4 regions of the Arthrobacter sp. TMS2-4 genome follow, and region 3 is predicted to be linked to each of the others. Evidence: riboswitches for the same ligand, from Rfam matches in the RefSeq annotation. Region 3 holds a riboswitch; each other region holds the start of a gene.
What was found. Region 3 has a riboswitch for cyclic di-AMP ahead of ACX80F_RS03215 (C40 family peptidase). Riboswitches for the same ligand answer to the same signal wherever they lie in the genome.

Region 1 (3,615 bases), on a different contig from region 3:
GCTGAGGCTTTCGCGTCGTCCCGGGACCTGGCGGCGTCAACGTTTTCCCGTGATTCGGCGAACCCGCCTAGCCCCGACGGCGCGTTCCCCTCCGATCCCGGACCGACCCGGTAGCCGGGCGCGACTACACCGGCAGTGTCATCGCCGGCACCAGTAGACGAAGGACCTGCAGGGGTGGCCACGCGGGTTGCCGTGGCTTCGGTAGCGGGCTGCCGAGTCGGTTGGCTAGCGCTGCGCAGGGTCGCCTTGTAGCCGATGGCGTTGACGGTGTCGATGATCTGCGAAACGCTCACGCCCTCGGGTACCGTGACGGTCGCGGACTCGAGTGGGAGATTCACCGAGGCCTGAACACCCTCGATTTTTCCGAGCTTACGTTCCACCCGGCTTACGCAGGACGCGCAGGTCATGCCCTCGATGTCGAGATCGATGATCTGTCCGGCAGTGGTGCCCACGCCTGTGTCGGTGCTCATGCGTCTAGTTCCTTGCCGTGGCTTCGATGACGTGCTGTGGGTGAGGTGCCTCTGGTGAGGCGCGGTGCTCGATGACACCGCTGGACGACGTCGGGAAGTACTGCTTCGCTGGCCCTGTCCTACCGCTTGCCTGGCGGTGCCAGGGGTTCAGTACCGTAATGGCGCCCCGAAAATCCTCGTGCCGACTCCTCCGCGGAAGTGAACTGTGCCCTGCACAGGCGCGGTGGGGATCCCGTTCGGGATGCAGGCTGTGGTGGTGTGAGGGTCAGCTGTCGACGACCGTGTAACCGGCGGTCTCTACTGCTTTGCTCAGCACTGCCGGATCGGGATCCACGTCGGCCGTGATCGTCGCTGTGGAGACCCCACCGGCGTTGAGCTGCACATCGACCCCCTCGACCCCGGGCACGCCGGAAAGTTCCTCCATGACCGACGAGACGCAGTGGCCGCAGGTCATACCAGTGATGTTAATGGTCGTTTGCATGGGATGTTCTCTTTCTCGGCAGAGCGGGGAGGAATGGGATCTGGCACCCGGCAGGGTTGCCCGGAGCCGGCAAGGCTGCCGGCGGACCGTCAACGAAGCAGTCGGCTGATCGCGTCGGTCGCTTCCTTGACCTTCGCGTCGACGGCGGCGGAATCTCCGGACTGGGTGGATTCATGAGCTGCTCCGACAACGCAATGCGCAATGTGCTCTTCGAGCAAGCCGATGCTCACCGCGTGGAGGGCCTTATTGATGGCCGCGACCTGGGTGAGGATGTCGATGCAGTATTTGTCTTCATCGACCATGCGGGCAATACCGCGCACCTGGCCCTCGATGCGCTTGAGCCTGCGGAGGTAGGCGTCCTTATCAGCGGTGTATCCCCGCTGAACAGAAGCCTCGGTTTCGGTGGTCACGTCGTTCCTTTCGACAACAAAAATATATACCCCTTGGGGGTATATAAACAAGAGGGGTGAAGTGAGATCTTCTTCACGCCTTAATCATCCCCTGCTTGGCTCCGAAAAGGTGCCTCAGGCTACGGGAGTGCGGGTGCGCCCTTGACATGGCGGGCTCAAGCGAAGTTCGCCTCGGGCCCCGCTTCCATGCAGCGCGGCGTGTTGCATGCGGCCTTTCCCTTGCGTTCGTTACCCCAACGTGACATTTGATACCAGCGGGGGGTATTGTCATCGAGTGTTCACAGCACCAGCTGGAACACTCCCGGGCAGAATGCCGAGTCCTGCCGCTGCCGGGGATACGTCCGTTCATATCCGTATGGCAGGAACGGGGGACCCAAGATGTACGGGCCACCACGCGTGGTCCTTGGGGTTAAGTCGCTTTATTTCCGTCCCTTGGGATGAAGCGGCCGGGTGCACTCCCATCCGAACCCGACAGCTCACCCCGCAGGCATGGGAGAGGCAACCGACGCATGTCACGAATCACTTCAGCGCGCCACCGCGCCACCGTCAATCACTCGATCGCCCTTGAAGGGCTGTCCTATTCCGCGAAGACCGGCGCTGTAGCGCTGGGCAAGCCGGCCATCATCGCAGCTGCGACCGGCGGTATTGTCTTCGCCGTAGGAGCTCCCGCCCAGGCCGGAACTTACACGCAGGAAGCAGCCGGCACCACCGTTCAGGCTCCCGCCACCGCAGCACCTGTTACCGCGGCTCCCGCTGCAGCAGCCGGCGTCCACACCGTCGTTGCGGGTGACACCATGGGTGGCATCGCCGCCCTGCATGGCATCAGCCTTAACGCGCTCCTGGCGCAGAACGGCCTGTCCTACGCCTCGGTCATCTACCCGGGCCAGCAGATCACCCTTTCCGGTGCTTCCGCTGCTTCGACGTGGGCCCCGGCCGCCGCGAGCCCTGCTGCTGTGCCCGCCGCAGCACCGGCAACCCAGGTTTCCTACACCGCTCCGGCCCCTGCCGCAGCACCGGCAACCCAGGTTTCCTACACCGCTCCGGCCCCTGCCGCAGCACCGGCCGGTGTCCAGCTGCTCTCGTCCAATATTGCCCCGATCGCCCCGGCAGCCCCTGCGGCTCCCGCCGGCGATGTCTCGGCAAGCGGTGTCGGTGCGGCCCTGGTCGCCTCGGCCTACGGCCAGCTCGGCTCCATCCAGGACTGCACCATCCTCGTCGAGCGGGCCCTGCGCTCGATCGGCCTGAACGTCGGGGACCTCGGACCGACACAGTTCTACCAGTACGGCACGGTCGTCTCCACGCCCGCCCCCGGTGACCTGGTCATCCGCCCCGGTCACATCGGCATCTACGTCGGCAACGGCGAAGTCATCAGCAGCGGCATGAACGGTGCGAACCTCACCATCAAGCACCCGCTGTCTGACCTGGCTGGCTCGTCCTTCGTGCGAGTCAACGGCTAATACTCGCTGACCTGAACGCCGTCTCCATAGACTGAGAAGGCGGCAGGTGCCCTGGACGGGGGTGCCTGCCGCTTTTTCTCTGCCCAAAACACCCCACGCCGCTGGCCGCTCCTTGTGAGCGCTCACCGGAAGCGGACCTATGGACGAACCTATGGACGTATTACCAAGCCGTCCACGATCACACCGACCAGACTGCGGGCTGCATCGGCAGAGGGCAGGGCGGCGGCCGCATTCACAGCGTGCAGGCTGAACAGGGCAAGTTCCCGGGGCGCAATGTCCGAGCGGACACCTCCTCCGGCCTCCTGCGCGCACGTTTTCACGGCACTCCTGATCAAGGCCTCCAGAAAGTCGCGCAGATGCTCCTGCGTCTGCGCGCCGTGTACACCTTGGTGCAGGAACGCGGGCGCCTCCGCCATGGGTACTTGCTGCAACATCACCGCGTACGCCTCAAGTACCGACCTCAGCGTCTGAAGCGGATTCCCACTTCGTTCCGCGTGAACGCGCATCTGACCAAGATGAACCAGATGCTGATTCACCTGCCGCTCGTGCCACGCCGCGAGCAACGCTTCCACATCCGGGAAATATTTGTAGAGGGTCGCGCGGGAGATTCCGGCCACGTCAGCAACCTTTGTCATCGACACAGCCGGCACCCCACCCTGACCCACCAGTCGTGCCACCGCATCCAGCACCGCCTCCCGGACAGAGCTTCGGTGTTCCTGCACGGTGTCCTTCCACAACTTCCCCATGGGTTCACCCTACAAAGCGCTCCACCTAATACAACCTGTTCAGCCCCTGTA
Region 2 (3,615 bases), on a different contig from region 3:
ACCGGACCGAGCTCGACCGGCTCCGGGCGCACCTCGGACAGAAGGTCATGGTCCGCGGTGCGCAACTCGCGGAAGAAAAGCCCGCGTGGACGAACGCCCTCGGGCCCGTGCCCGGAAAAGACGCAAAGGCAGTCGAGTGGCACAGCATCGCGGCCGAGACCGAGGCATACCGGAACCGGTACAACATCGGCACCCACGAGACCTCGCTGATCCCCAAGCAGTACCGGGACGATCCCACCGCGCAACGCCTCATTGAGCGTGCTACGGCCCTGCACAAACACAGCGAGCTCACCATCGTCGCACCGAGGTCGGCCACGCAGATCCAACAAGCAGCGGATGAGGCGGCGATCGCCGATCGCATGACGACCGAGCGGGCCGCTGCCCGGCGCGTCATCGACCGTATGCGTGCAGAACGCGCCGCCGCCAGCGATCCGCTACCGGCGCCGCAGCAGCGAGAGGCACGGATCGTGGACGCCGTCCAGTCGGACGATCAGCCGAAGCAGTCGGAGAGCATGGCAGCGGCCATCGCCCGCGCCGTAACAAGGCACCGTGCACCCACCGACGGGACTGAACATGCTGTATCGGAACCGGCGACCGATTTGAAGGAACAGAGCTCAAAGGAGCCCACCGTTGGCGAGACCAAGAATGCCGCTCGTGCACCCGAGAGGACTTCCGGGTGGAGTACGCGGCAAGTCGAAGTTATCCGTCGACGGCGGGAAGCAGCAGCCAGTTCCGCACCGAGAAGGGAAGCATCCGAGGAAGCTTCAGCGGCAGCACGACGTGCCCAGGAATCTCAAGGACGAGACGAAGGCCGAACCCGACAGTAGGTGTTCTGGCACGGCAAGAGTGGGCGCGTCTGCCTGCCGATAGCCTCGCTTTTGTCGCCCTGATGCTTTCTGGATACGGTCAGCGACTAGCGCAGTAGTCGGCCTATTGCCTGGGTTGCTTCCTGGATCTTCGCGTCGACGGCTTCGACGCTTGTTGGGTCAGATGTGCTGTCTGTGCTTGCGGTTTCCCGGGCCGCATCGGCGACGCAATGCGTGAGGTGGCTTTCCAGAAGCCCCAGACTGAGCGCGTGCATGGCGCTATTCACGGCGGCGACCTGCGTGAGGATGTCGATGCAGTATTTGTCCTCGTCGATCATGCGGGCTATTCCGCGGACCTGACCTTCGATGCGCTTGAGTCGGCGCAAGTACGCGCCTTTGTCGGCGGCATAGCCGTGAGGGTGAGTTTCAGCGTCGTGCTGAGGAAGCGGGTCGGAAGTTGCTTGTGTCGGGGGAGTAGTCGTCTCATCCGTGACGTTCGATGCGGGATAGGTGGGCATTGTCGTCCCCTTCATCATCATCGACGCGCTGCTGCCCAGCACAGGTAGCCGTTGATGCGGTCCTCGGCCGCGCGAGGTACACGGCCATCACTAGTATCCGTCAACGACGAGAGGAGGTGAACGAACAACAGGACCGGAAGTTCCGCCTAAGCCCGTTAGCAAGCCCTGAAGCAGCGTGTCGCGACAACACGCCGGACGACGTTACATAAATGTGACTATCGATACCACCCTGGGGTATTCTCCTCAGGTGATCCCGGCACCCGTCGAGACCACTCTCCCGCGCAGAATGCCGAGTCCTGCCACTGCTCCGGGATCCGTTCGCACAATCCATATGGCAGGGACGGGGGAACCACGTTTCCACCGGGTCACCGCACGCTCTTTGTGTGATGGCCCTCGGGGTTAAGTCGATCCAACGACCGACGTGCCGGGACCTGCAGCAGCGTTTCGCTACTGCAGAAACAGCACTAGGGATGAAGGACGGCCGGGTGACTCCCATCCGAACCCGACAGCTCACCCCGCAGGCATGGGAGAGGCAACCACCATGTCACGTACGTCCATTCCCGCGCGCCACCGCGCCGTCGTCACCCACTCCATCGCCCTCGAGGGCCTGTCGTATTCCGCGAAGACCAGCGCTGTCGCGCTCGGCAAGCCGGCCATCATTGCAGCCGCGACCGGCGGCCTCGTCTTCGCTATCGGAGCCCCCGCCGCCCAGGCCGGCACCTACACGCAGGACACCCGCCCCGTCACCGCACAGGCTCCCGCTGCTGCCGGCGTTTACACGGTCACCTCCGGCGACACGATGGGCACCATCGCCGCCAAGCACGGCGTGAACCTCGATGCGCTACTCGCGACCAACGGCCTGTCCTACGCCTCAGTCATCTACCCGGGTCAGCAGCTCCGGCTTTCCGGCGGCGCCGCTACCAATGTTGCTGTCAGCGCAGCCGCGGTTCCCGCTGCAGCCCCAGTCAGCCAGGTCTTCTACAGCGCACCTGCCGCAGCCCCGACTGCAGTACCCGCTCCTGCAGCAGCTCAGCCCACATACTCCCTGACCTCGGCCGCTATCACCCCGATCGCCCCGGCAGCTCCCGCAGCGCCGACCGTTCCCGCTAGCGGCGTCGGCGCGGCCCTCGTCGCCTCGGCGTACTCTCAGATCGGGTCCATCCAGGACTGCACCATCCTCGTCGAGCGGGCCCTGCGCTCGATCGGCAAGAACGTCGGAGACCTCGGCCCTATGCAGTTCCTGCAGTACGGAACTGTCGTCGCCACCCCGGCACCGGGTGACCTCGTGGTCCGTCCGGGTCACGTCGCTATCTATGTCGGTGGCGGCAAGGTCATCAGCAGCGGCATGAATGGTGCGAACCTCACCATGGAGCACTCCCTCTCTGACCTCGCCGGATCCACTTTCGTACGCGTTAACGGCTAACTTCACCCATCGGTGAAGTGGCTGCCCTCAAGCTGAGATGGCGGTGAGCGCCCTGGACGGGGGTGCTTACCGCTATTTCCTTGCCCGCCCGTCACCGGTCCCCTGGATGTCGGTCCGGGCCGGAAGTAAGGCACTGGCCGCGGGCGCCATTCGCTCAGTGCCTGGTTCCGCTTAACGGGGTGTAGTGAGTTCCGACGGCCGCACACTGCACCCTAGACATTGGCGAGACCGTGAAGTTTGGATGGTTGTACAGCAATGAATGATCCGTGGGTCAGTGGGCCAGTGTGGATACCTGAGGCCCCACCATCGTGGGCGACCTACCTGGCACCAACGCTGCAACCGATTCCGCTCATCCCCGTAATCGCTCTGGTTCTGGGCGTGCTCTACCTTGCCGGGGCGATCCGCCTGTGGTCGATGGGCCGATCCTGGCCGATCTGGCGAACAGCGATCTTTTTATTGGGCTGCATCATCATCATGATCACCATGGGCGCAGGAGTTGAGGGCTACGGCCTTCGGATGTTCTCCGTGTTCATGTTCCAGCAGCTCACCCTCATGATGGCCGTTCCCCCTCTTCTGGTCCTGGGTCGACCGGGCACCTTGTTGCTGCGTGCGACCCCTCACCGCGGACTCGGGCGCCCGGTCCTCCGGCTCGCCCACGCTGGCCTGCGATCAAGGGCCGCCCGGATCGCCCTTCATCCGGCCTTCATGATTCCGGTGTTCCTCGTGAGCTTTTACGGGGTCTACCTCAGCGGCATCGCCGACGCGATGCTTCCCTCCTGGTATGGGCACATCACCCTGGAACTGCTGTTCCTGATTTCCGGGGTGCTCTTCACCGTCCCCGTGCTATCGACGGACCCGCTGCCGGTAA
Region 3 (3,615 bases):
GCGGACCCGGAGCACGCCCGCGGTGACTACGCCCGCACCAAGGCCTCCGCGGAGCTGCTCGCGCTGGCGCGCTCGACGCCGTCGTTCCGGGTCGCCGCGATCCGGCCCCACATCGTGTGGGGCCCCGGCGACACCCAGCTGGTCGACCGCGTGATCGACCGCGCGCGGCACGGCCGTCTGCCCCTGCTCGACGGCGGGACGGCACTCATCGATACGACGTACGTCGACAATGCGGCGTCGGCCATCGTCGCCTGCCTGCGGCGCATGGACGCGGCGCAGGGCCAGGCTCTCGTCGTCACCAACGGCGAGCCCCGCCCGATCGCCGAGCTGCTCGCGGGGATCTGCCGGGCCGGCGGGGTCGAACCACCCGTCCGGTCCGTCCCCGGAGCACTCGCGCGCGGTGCGGGATCCGTCATCGAGCGGGTCTGGCTGCGGCTGGGCCGGACGGATGAACCGCCCATGACCCGCTTCCTGGCGGAGCAGCTGTCGACGGCGCACTGGTTCGACCAGCGGCACACGCGCACCGTGCTCGACTGGCGCCCGTCCGTGAGCGTCGACGAGGGACTCGAGCGCCTGGCGGCGTTCTACAGGTAGCCCCGGTGCGGCGCTCCTTTCCCTGAGCGCGCAGGTGTGGCGGGTCCCGCCGTCGAGAACCCACCCCGGGTGCGCGACGGGCGCGGACCCGGGCCTCGTCGGACAGTCCGGGAACGCAGAAGGACGGGATGCGTGATGCATCCCGTCCTTCTGACCGTCGAACTGGTGTTGCCGGCCGTGCGACCCGACTAGCGGGTGTAGTACCCGTCCACGGACATGGCGCTGACCGAGTGGACCAGGGTGCCCTGCGAGGCGTTCAGGGCGCTGACCATCTGCCCGTTGCCGAGGTAGATCCCGACGTGGCTGCCGCCGTTCTGGCTCACCAGGTCACCCGGCTGGGGGTTGCTGGTCGGCGTCATGGAGGCGAACTGGGCCCAGGTGGTGCGCGGCAGGTCGATGCCGTTCTGGGCGTAGGCCCACTGCACGAAGGCCGAGCAGTCCCAAGCGCCGAACGCGGTTCCGCCGTACACGTAGCCGGAGCCGACGCCCTGCATGGCCGTGCCGACGATGCCGCCGCCACCGATGGGCGCGATCGACGCCGCGGACTGCAGGCTGTAGGCGGGGGTGGCTGCCGGAGCAGGTGCTGCGGCGGGAGCGGCAGGTGCCGGCGCTGCGACCGGGGCTGCCACGGGTGCTGCGACTGGGGCTGCCACGATGGATGCCGACTGCACCGAATACTGCGCGGGGGCAGCAGGAGCGGCGGATCCACCGAGGGAGATCGACTGGCCGGGGTAGATGACCGACGCGTAGCCAAGGCCGTTGGCCGCGAACAGGGCGTCGAGGCTGATGCCGTGCATGGCGGCGATGGACCCGAGGGTGTCGCCGGCCTGGACGGTGTGGGTGCCGGCCGCTGCCGACTGGGTGCTGACCTCGCCGGCGGCGTTCGCGGGAAGCGACGCGCCGAGCATGAGGCCGGATGCAACGGCGACGACGGCGGCAGGCTTGCCGGCGACCGAGGCGCTTGCGGAGAAGGCCCGCGAGGCGGTGACGAAGGGGTTGGTGCGCGTGGGGACTGCCCGGTGGCGCGCGTTATGGCTCTGCTTGGACATAATGATGCCTTTCCCAATGCCTGCGAAGTTAGCTGTCGGGTTCGGATGGGACATCCGGACACGCTTCCTACAGACCGTCGTCCCCAGTACCGGTCTGCGCGTGTCTTTACCCCTAGGACCCGTGATCGAGTCCGCTAGTGGTTCCCCCGCCCCTGTCGAATGTGTAGTGCGAACGGTCCGTCCTCATCGACAGGGTTAGGCAGTGTGAGGATGGGCGCCCATCCGTTGTGGATCGGACGCGAGACCAACCGTACCGGCTGGTAACGCCAGTTGTCACATTTAGATCACGAGGTGTGGATCACCTTTTTCTGCCCCGAGATCTCAGATCCGTGCATTGCGTGGTCTGGCCTGGCAGGACGGGCACAGGTAGGACGACCTGTTCATGAACGATTCGCGGCGCAGCAGCGTGGTCCGTCCCTCGGACGCGCACCGGCGGCAGGGCCGGCCCTCCCGCCCGTAGGCCTCCAGATCACGGGCGAAGTACCCCGACGCACCGTTCACGTTCACGTACAGGGAATCGAAGCTGGTGCCGCCGGCCGCCAGTGCCCGTTCCATCACCGAGGTGACGGCGTCGACGATGCGTCGGGTGTCGGGGCGACGCATGGTGTCCGTGGGGCGCGCGTAGTGGAATCCGGCCGCCCAGAGCGCCTCGTCGGCGTAGATGTTGCCGATCCCGGAGATGAGCCCCTGATCGAGGAGGGCACGTTTGAGACCTGTCCGGCGCGCGCGCAGGCGTTCGTGGAACAGGTCGAGGGAGAATCCGGGGTCGAGGGGATCGCGCGCGATGTGTGCCGCCTGCCGGGGTACGAGTGGCAGGTTCGAGGCGCCGAGCCCGCCGGGCAGGCCGTCCGGCGTGGCCTCCAACTCTGTGACGAACATCCCGCCGAAGATCCTCTGGTCGACGAACCGCAGCTCGCCCGGCAGCGCTGTGCCGTCGTCGTCGTCCGCCGGGGAGAGTGCGAAGCGGACCTTCAGGTGCTTTTCCGATGGAGCATCGGGTGCCTCGACCAGGAGCTGTCCGCTCATCCCCAGGTGCGCCATCAGCGCGACGTGCGGGCGGTCGCGGGGATCGTCGGGGTCCTCGAGGATCATCCACAGGAACTTCCCCCGGCGCACCACATCCCCCACCCGGGCGCCGGCGACGGTGCCGACGAAGTCCTCGACGCCGTCGAGGTGCCGCCTCAGGGACCGGGGATCGAGGACGTCCACTGCGTCGATGGTGCGGCCCGCCACCCAGCGCACGAGGCCGCGGCGGACGACCTCGACCTCGGGAAGTTCAGGCACTCAGGGTCCGTCGGGCGACAGGGTGGGATCGGGGACACCGGGGCTGCGGCCGTCGGCCGGAGCGGCGTCGGCCGGACGACCCGACGGCAGTGGATCCGGCGGTACGGCGAGCGTCTTCCAGGATGCGGCGGCGGCCTCCTGCTCGGCTTCCTTCTTCGAGTTGCCGCAGCCGGAACCGTACTCCGTTCCGCCGATCAGCAGGCGCGCCGTGAACGTCCGGGCGTGATCCGGCCCCGTCCCGTCGACGCGGTAGTCGATCACCCCGAGCCGCCGGGCAGCCGCCGTCTCCTGGATGCGGGTCTTCCAGTCGGTTCCCTCGCCCAGCACCGCCGCATCGCGCAGCAGCGGCCCGATCAGTCGCATCACCATGGCGCGGGCCGTCTCGATGCCGTGGCTGAGGTAGGCGGCCCCGATGACGGCCTCCATGGTGTCCGCGAGGATCGACGCCTTGTCCCGCCCGTTCGTCAGCTTCTCGCCCTGCCCCAGCAGCACGTAGCTGCCGAGGTCGAGGGCGCGGGCCACTCCGGCGAGTGCCTTGGTGCTGACGACGGCGGAGCGCCTCTTGGCGAGGTCCCCCTCGGAAAGATCGGGGTGGTCCCGGTACAACGCATCAGTGACCGCCAGTCCGAGCACCGAGTCGCCGAGGAACTCCAGGCGCTCGTTCGTCGGGATCCCGCCCTTCTCGTAG
Region 4 (3,615 bases), on a different contig from region 3:
CGAGGGTCGCCAGCGACGGCGTGTTGTAGGTCTGGTTGAGGCGCGAGTTGTCGACGGCGGTCTGCAGGTTGAGGAAGTCCGGGACCCACCGGTCACTCGCGGCGATGCGTGCGGCACGCTCGAGCGCTGCGGGGGAGAACAGGCCGAGCCACAGTCCGCCGTCGGACGCGAAGTTCTTCTGCGGTGCGAAGTAGTACACGTCCGCCTGGGAGACGTCGACGTCGAGCCCGCCCGCTGCCGAGGTGGCATCGACGAGGACGAGCGCCCCGTCGTCGGCGCCCTCGACCCGCTGGACGGGTGCTGCCACGCCGGTGGAGGTCTCGTTCTGCGGCCAGGCGTAGACGTCGACCCCCGCCTCCGCCGTCGCGTCCGGTCGGGTTCCCGGCTCGCTCGTGAGAACACTGGAGGCGTCGAGGAACGGTGCCTTGGTCGTGGCGGACGCGAACTTGGAGCCGAACTCCCCGAAGGAGAGGTGCTGGGCCTTCCGCTCGACGAGCCCGAAGGTCGCGACATCCCAGAACGCCGTCGATCCGCCCACGCCCAGAACCACCTCGTACCCGTCGGGGGCGGTGAAGAAGCTACTGAGCCCCTCGCGGACGCGGCCCACGAGGTCACGGACCGGGGCCTGCCGGTGGGAGGTCCCGAGAAGGGAGGCGCCGGCGGCGACCAGGGCGTCGACCTGGCCGCTCCGGACCTTCGACGGACCCGCACCGAAGCGCCCGTCCGAGGGGAGGAGGTGTGCGGGAATGCGGGGCGATTCGCTCATGGGGGCTCCAGCTCTGGGGCGGCGGGGTATCGACCTCATTCTGCCCCAGCGGCTGACGGCCCTCCATTTGTTAACGCCGTCCGGGAGGCATGCCCCGGCCGACGGTCCCGACGTATCCAGGAATTGCCGGGCCCACGATGCCATGCGTTAACCTTGGGAGGCGTGGGGCGGAGCCGGGCTGATGGCCGCACCCCTCACCGGCGTGAGGCATCCAGCCGCGCACCCGCACCGCACCAAGGAGCTGAACCGCATGACGGACCTCATCGACACCACCGAGATGTACCTGCGGACCATCCTTGAGCTCGAGGAAGAGAACATCGTCGCGCTCCGTGCGCGCATCGCCGAGCGGCTGCGCCACTCCGGCCCCACCGTGTCCCAGACCATCGGCCGGATGGAACGCGACGGCCTCGTGGTCGTCTCCGGAGACCGGCACCTGGAGCTTACGGAGATCGGCCGACGCCGTGCCACCGGCGTCATGAGGAAGCATCGTCTCGCTGAGCGACTGCTGAGCGACGTGATCGGACTCGACTGGGCGTACGTGCACGACGAGGCATGCCGCTGGGAGCACGTCATGAGCGAGCGGGTGGAGCGCCGGCTGTACGAGCTCCTCGGCAAGCCCTCGGACTCCCCGTACGGTAACCCGATTCCGGGCCTGGCTGCGATCGGTGGCGTGGAGGCGGAGCAGTTCACTGACGGCGTCGTCACGCTGCTGTCCGCGATGGCCACCTATACCCCCGGCAGCCTGGTCACGCTCGCCCGCCTCGCAGAGCCCATCCAGGTGGATCCCGAACTCCTCACCCAGCTCGACGAGGGCGGACTGCGCCCGGGTGCACGACTCAGCCTCGAATCGGTGGGGGGCTACGTCTCGGTGCGCGTCCCCGGCGTCGAGGGGGCCCTCGAACTGCCGCCCGAGGTCGCCGCACACGTCTTCGTGTCACTCGAGGACTGACCGGAACACACGGGTCGTCACCAGAAACACACCATTTCGTGATCGGAATGTGACATACCTCGCGTCGTGCTGTAGCTTTCAACTCGTGCCGGACTCGCTACGAATCGGGCACTCTCCTGCGAATCGCCTAGCTCTGCCATCGCCGGGGGTCCGTCCGCACCATCGCATGGCAGAGGCGGGGGAACCAATTCTGGGTCTCTGACAAGAGATCCTCGGGGTTAAGTCGCTGTTTCCGCAGCGGCCGGGTGACTCCCATCCGAATCCGACAGCTCACCTCGCAGGCGTTGGGAGAGGCAATCCAACGTGTCCACATGCTCTTCACCGGGCCGCCACCGCGCGCCCCGAAACATCAGTCCGCTGTCCGGTCTGTCCGCCGCCGTCGCCTCCAACGCCGGATCCGTCGGCCGGCAGGCCGCCGTCATCGTCGCCGTATCGGGCCTGGTCCTGACCAGTGGGGTCGCTGCCAACGCCGCTGACGTCAAGCCGCAGCGGGATGTCAGGGTCTCCAACGTCTCATTGCCCTCCGCGCGGACCGCCGTCGTCGCCTCGAACACGACCGAGGTGTCCTTCGCCAGGACCCCGGTCAGGGTGAAGGCCAAGCCGGTCGTCGCCCCGAAGGCTCCGGTGCAGAAGGCTCCCGTCGTGGCAGCTCCGGTCGAGAAGGCACCCGTCGTCGAAGCCCCGGTTCCCGCAGCGCCCGTCGTCGCAGCACCCGTGGCCGAGGTCCCGGCGCCCGCCGTCGCAGCACCCGCGGTCGAGGTCCCGGCGCCCGCCGTCGCAGCACCCCCGGTCGTCGCCGCTCCCGCCGCTCCCGCCGCCGTCGCCGCTCCGGCGGTGGCAGCTCCGATCGCGGCGCCCGCCGCGCCCATCGCGCCGGCGCCCGTCGCGAAGACCCGCACGGCAACCGCCGTACCGGCGTCGACGCCCGCTCCCGCACCGTCCTCCGGCGTTGCGGCGACGATCGCCGCCGCGGCCAGGGGCCAGCTCGGCGTCGTGCAGGACTGCACCCGCCTGGCGAGCAACTCCCTCGCCGCAGCCGGGATCAACTTCCACGGCTGGCCGGCCGGCTACCTGTCCCTCGGCCGCACCGTGAGTGCCGGCGAAGCCATCCCCGGCGACCTGATCTACTATGCGGACGGCGGCATGGGCGCGGCCCACATCGCGGTCTACATCGGCGGCGGCCAGGCCGTCCACGGCGGATTCAACGGCAACACCACGGTCATCGCCCCGGCGGAGCTCGGCTCCGGCGGCGTGTACATCCGCGTGGGCGGCTGACCCCGAACGATCCCGCACAGGAGGACCGGCACGTTGTGCCGGTCCTCCTGTGCGTCGACCGCCGCGGGTGGCAGAAGGAGCAGCCCGTCGGCCCGGCGTTACGCGGACGGCCGGGTGCGGTTTACCCTTGCAGTGTCAATCCGAAGCTCTTCTCCCGATCCCCGGGATGGCAACCGGTTGCGGGGAACAGGTCAGCAATGGGGCACGTCGAATGCGCACTCTCGTTCTGAACGCAGGCTATGAACCGCTGGCGGTCGTCACCTTCCGCCGGGCGCTGGTCCTTGTGCTCACCGGGAAGGCGAGCGTCGTGGCGGAGGACGACGACCCGGTGGTCGGTCCTGCCGACGTCTTCGGGAGGCCGTCGGTGATCCTGCTCAACAGATACGTGAAGGTCCCCTATCGCCAGGACGTCGCTGCGACGCGGCGGGGCGTGCTGCGCCGTGACAACCACCTGTGCGCCTACTGCGGAAAGGCGGCATCCACCATCGACCACGTGATGCCGAGGTCGCGCGGCGGCGGCGACACCTGGGAGAACCTCGTGGCCTGCTGCCTCCGATGCAACAACGCCAAGGGCAACAAGACGCTCGCGAGCCTCGGCTGGTCCCTGAGGGTGGTTCCGCGTCCG

Region 1: linked by a shared signal. The riboswitch ahead of ACX80F_RS15760 (C40 family peptidase) and the one ahead of ACX80F_RS03215 (C40 family peptidase) in region 3 are both predicted to bind cyclic di-AMP.
Region 2: linked by a shared signal. The riboswitch ahead of ACX80F_RS14760 (LysM peptidoglycan-binding domain-containing protein) and the one ahead of ACX80F_RS03215 (C40 family peptidase) in region 3 are both predicted to bind cyclic di-AMP.
Region 4: linked by a shared signal. The riboswitch ahead of ACX80F_RS11380 (NlpC/P60 family protein) and the one ahead of ACX80F_RS03215 (C40 family peptidase) in region 3 are both predicted to bind cyclic di-AMP.

The regions. Positions count from the first base shown of each region.
Region 1 is NZ_JBTNDI010000017.1:30,819-34,433, forward strand. It holds gene ACX80F_RS15745 (heavy metal translocating P-type ATPase) at 1-470, opposite strand, end outside; gene ACX80F_RS15750 (heavy-metal-associated domain-containing protein) at 736-951, opposite strand; gene ACX80F_RS15755 (metal-sensitive transcriptional regulator) at 1,041-1,361, opposite strand; cyclic di-AMP (ydaO/yuaA leader) riboswitch at 1,697-1,864, shown strand; gene ACX80F_RS15760 (C40 family peptidase) at 1,871-2,818, shown strand; gene ACX80F_RS15765 (TetR/AcrR family transcriptional regulator) at 2,968-3,564, opposite strand.
Region 2 is NZ_JBTNDI010000014.1:29,833-33,447, forward strand. It holds gene mobF (MobF family relaxase) at 1-827, shown strand, start outside; gene ACX80F_RS14755 (metal-sensitive transcriptional regulator) at 914-1,324, opposite strand; cyclic di-AMP (ydaO/yuaA leader) riboswitch at 1,634-1,863, shown strand; gene ACX80F_RS14760 (LysM peptidoglycan-binding domain-containing protein) at 1,866-2,747, shown strand; gene ACX80F_RS14765 (cytochrome c oxidase assembly protein) at 3,003-3,615, shown strand, end outside.
Region 3 is NZ_JBTNDI010000001.1:686,585-690,199, reverse strand. It holds gene ACX80F_RS03220 (NAD-dependent epimerase/dehydratase family protein) at 1-594, shown strand, start outside; gene ACX80F_RS03215 (C40 family peptidase) at 783-1,643, opposite strand; cyclic di-AMP (ydaO/yuaA leader) riboswitch at 1,646-1,853, opposite strand; gene mutM (bifunctional DNA-formamidopyrimidine glycosylase/DNA-(apurinic or apyrimidinic site) lyase) at 1,965-2,927, opposite strand; gene rnc (ribonuclease III) at 2,928-3,615, opposite strand, start outside.
Region 4 is NZ_JBTNDI010000008.1:21,450-25,064, forward strand. It holds gene serC (phosphoserine transaminase) at 1-766, opposite strand, end outside; gene ACX80F_RS11375 (metal-dependent transcriptional regulator) at 1,017-1,715, shown strand; cyclic di-AMP (ydaO/yuaA leader) riboswitch at 1,846-2,013, shown strand; gene ACX80F_RS11380 (NlpC/P60 family protein) at 2,019-2,990, shown strand; gene ACX80F_RS11385 (HNH endonuclease) at 3,202-3,615, shown strand, end outside.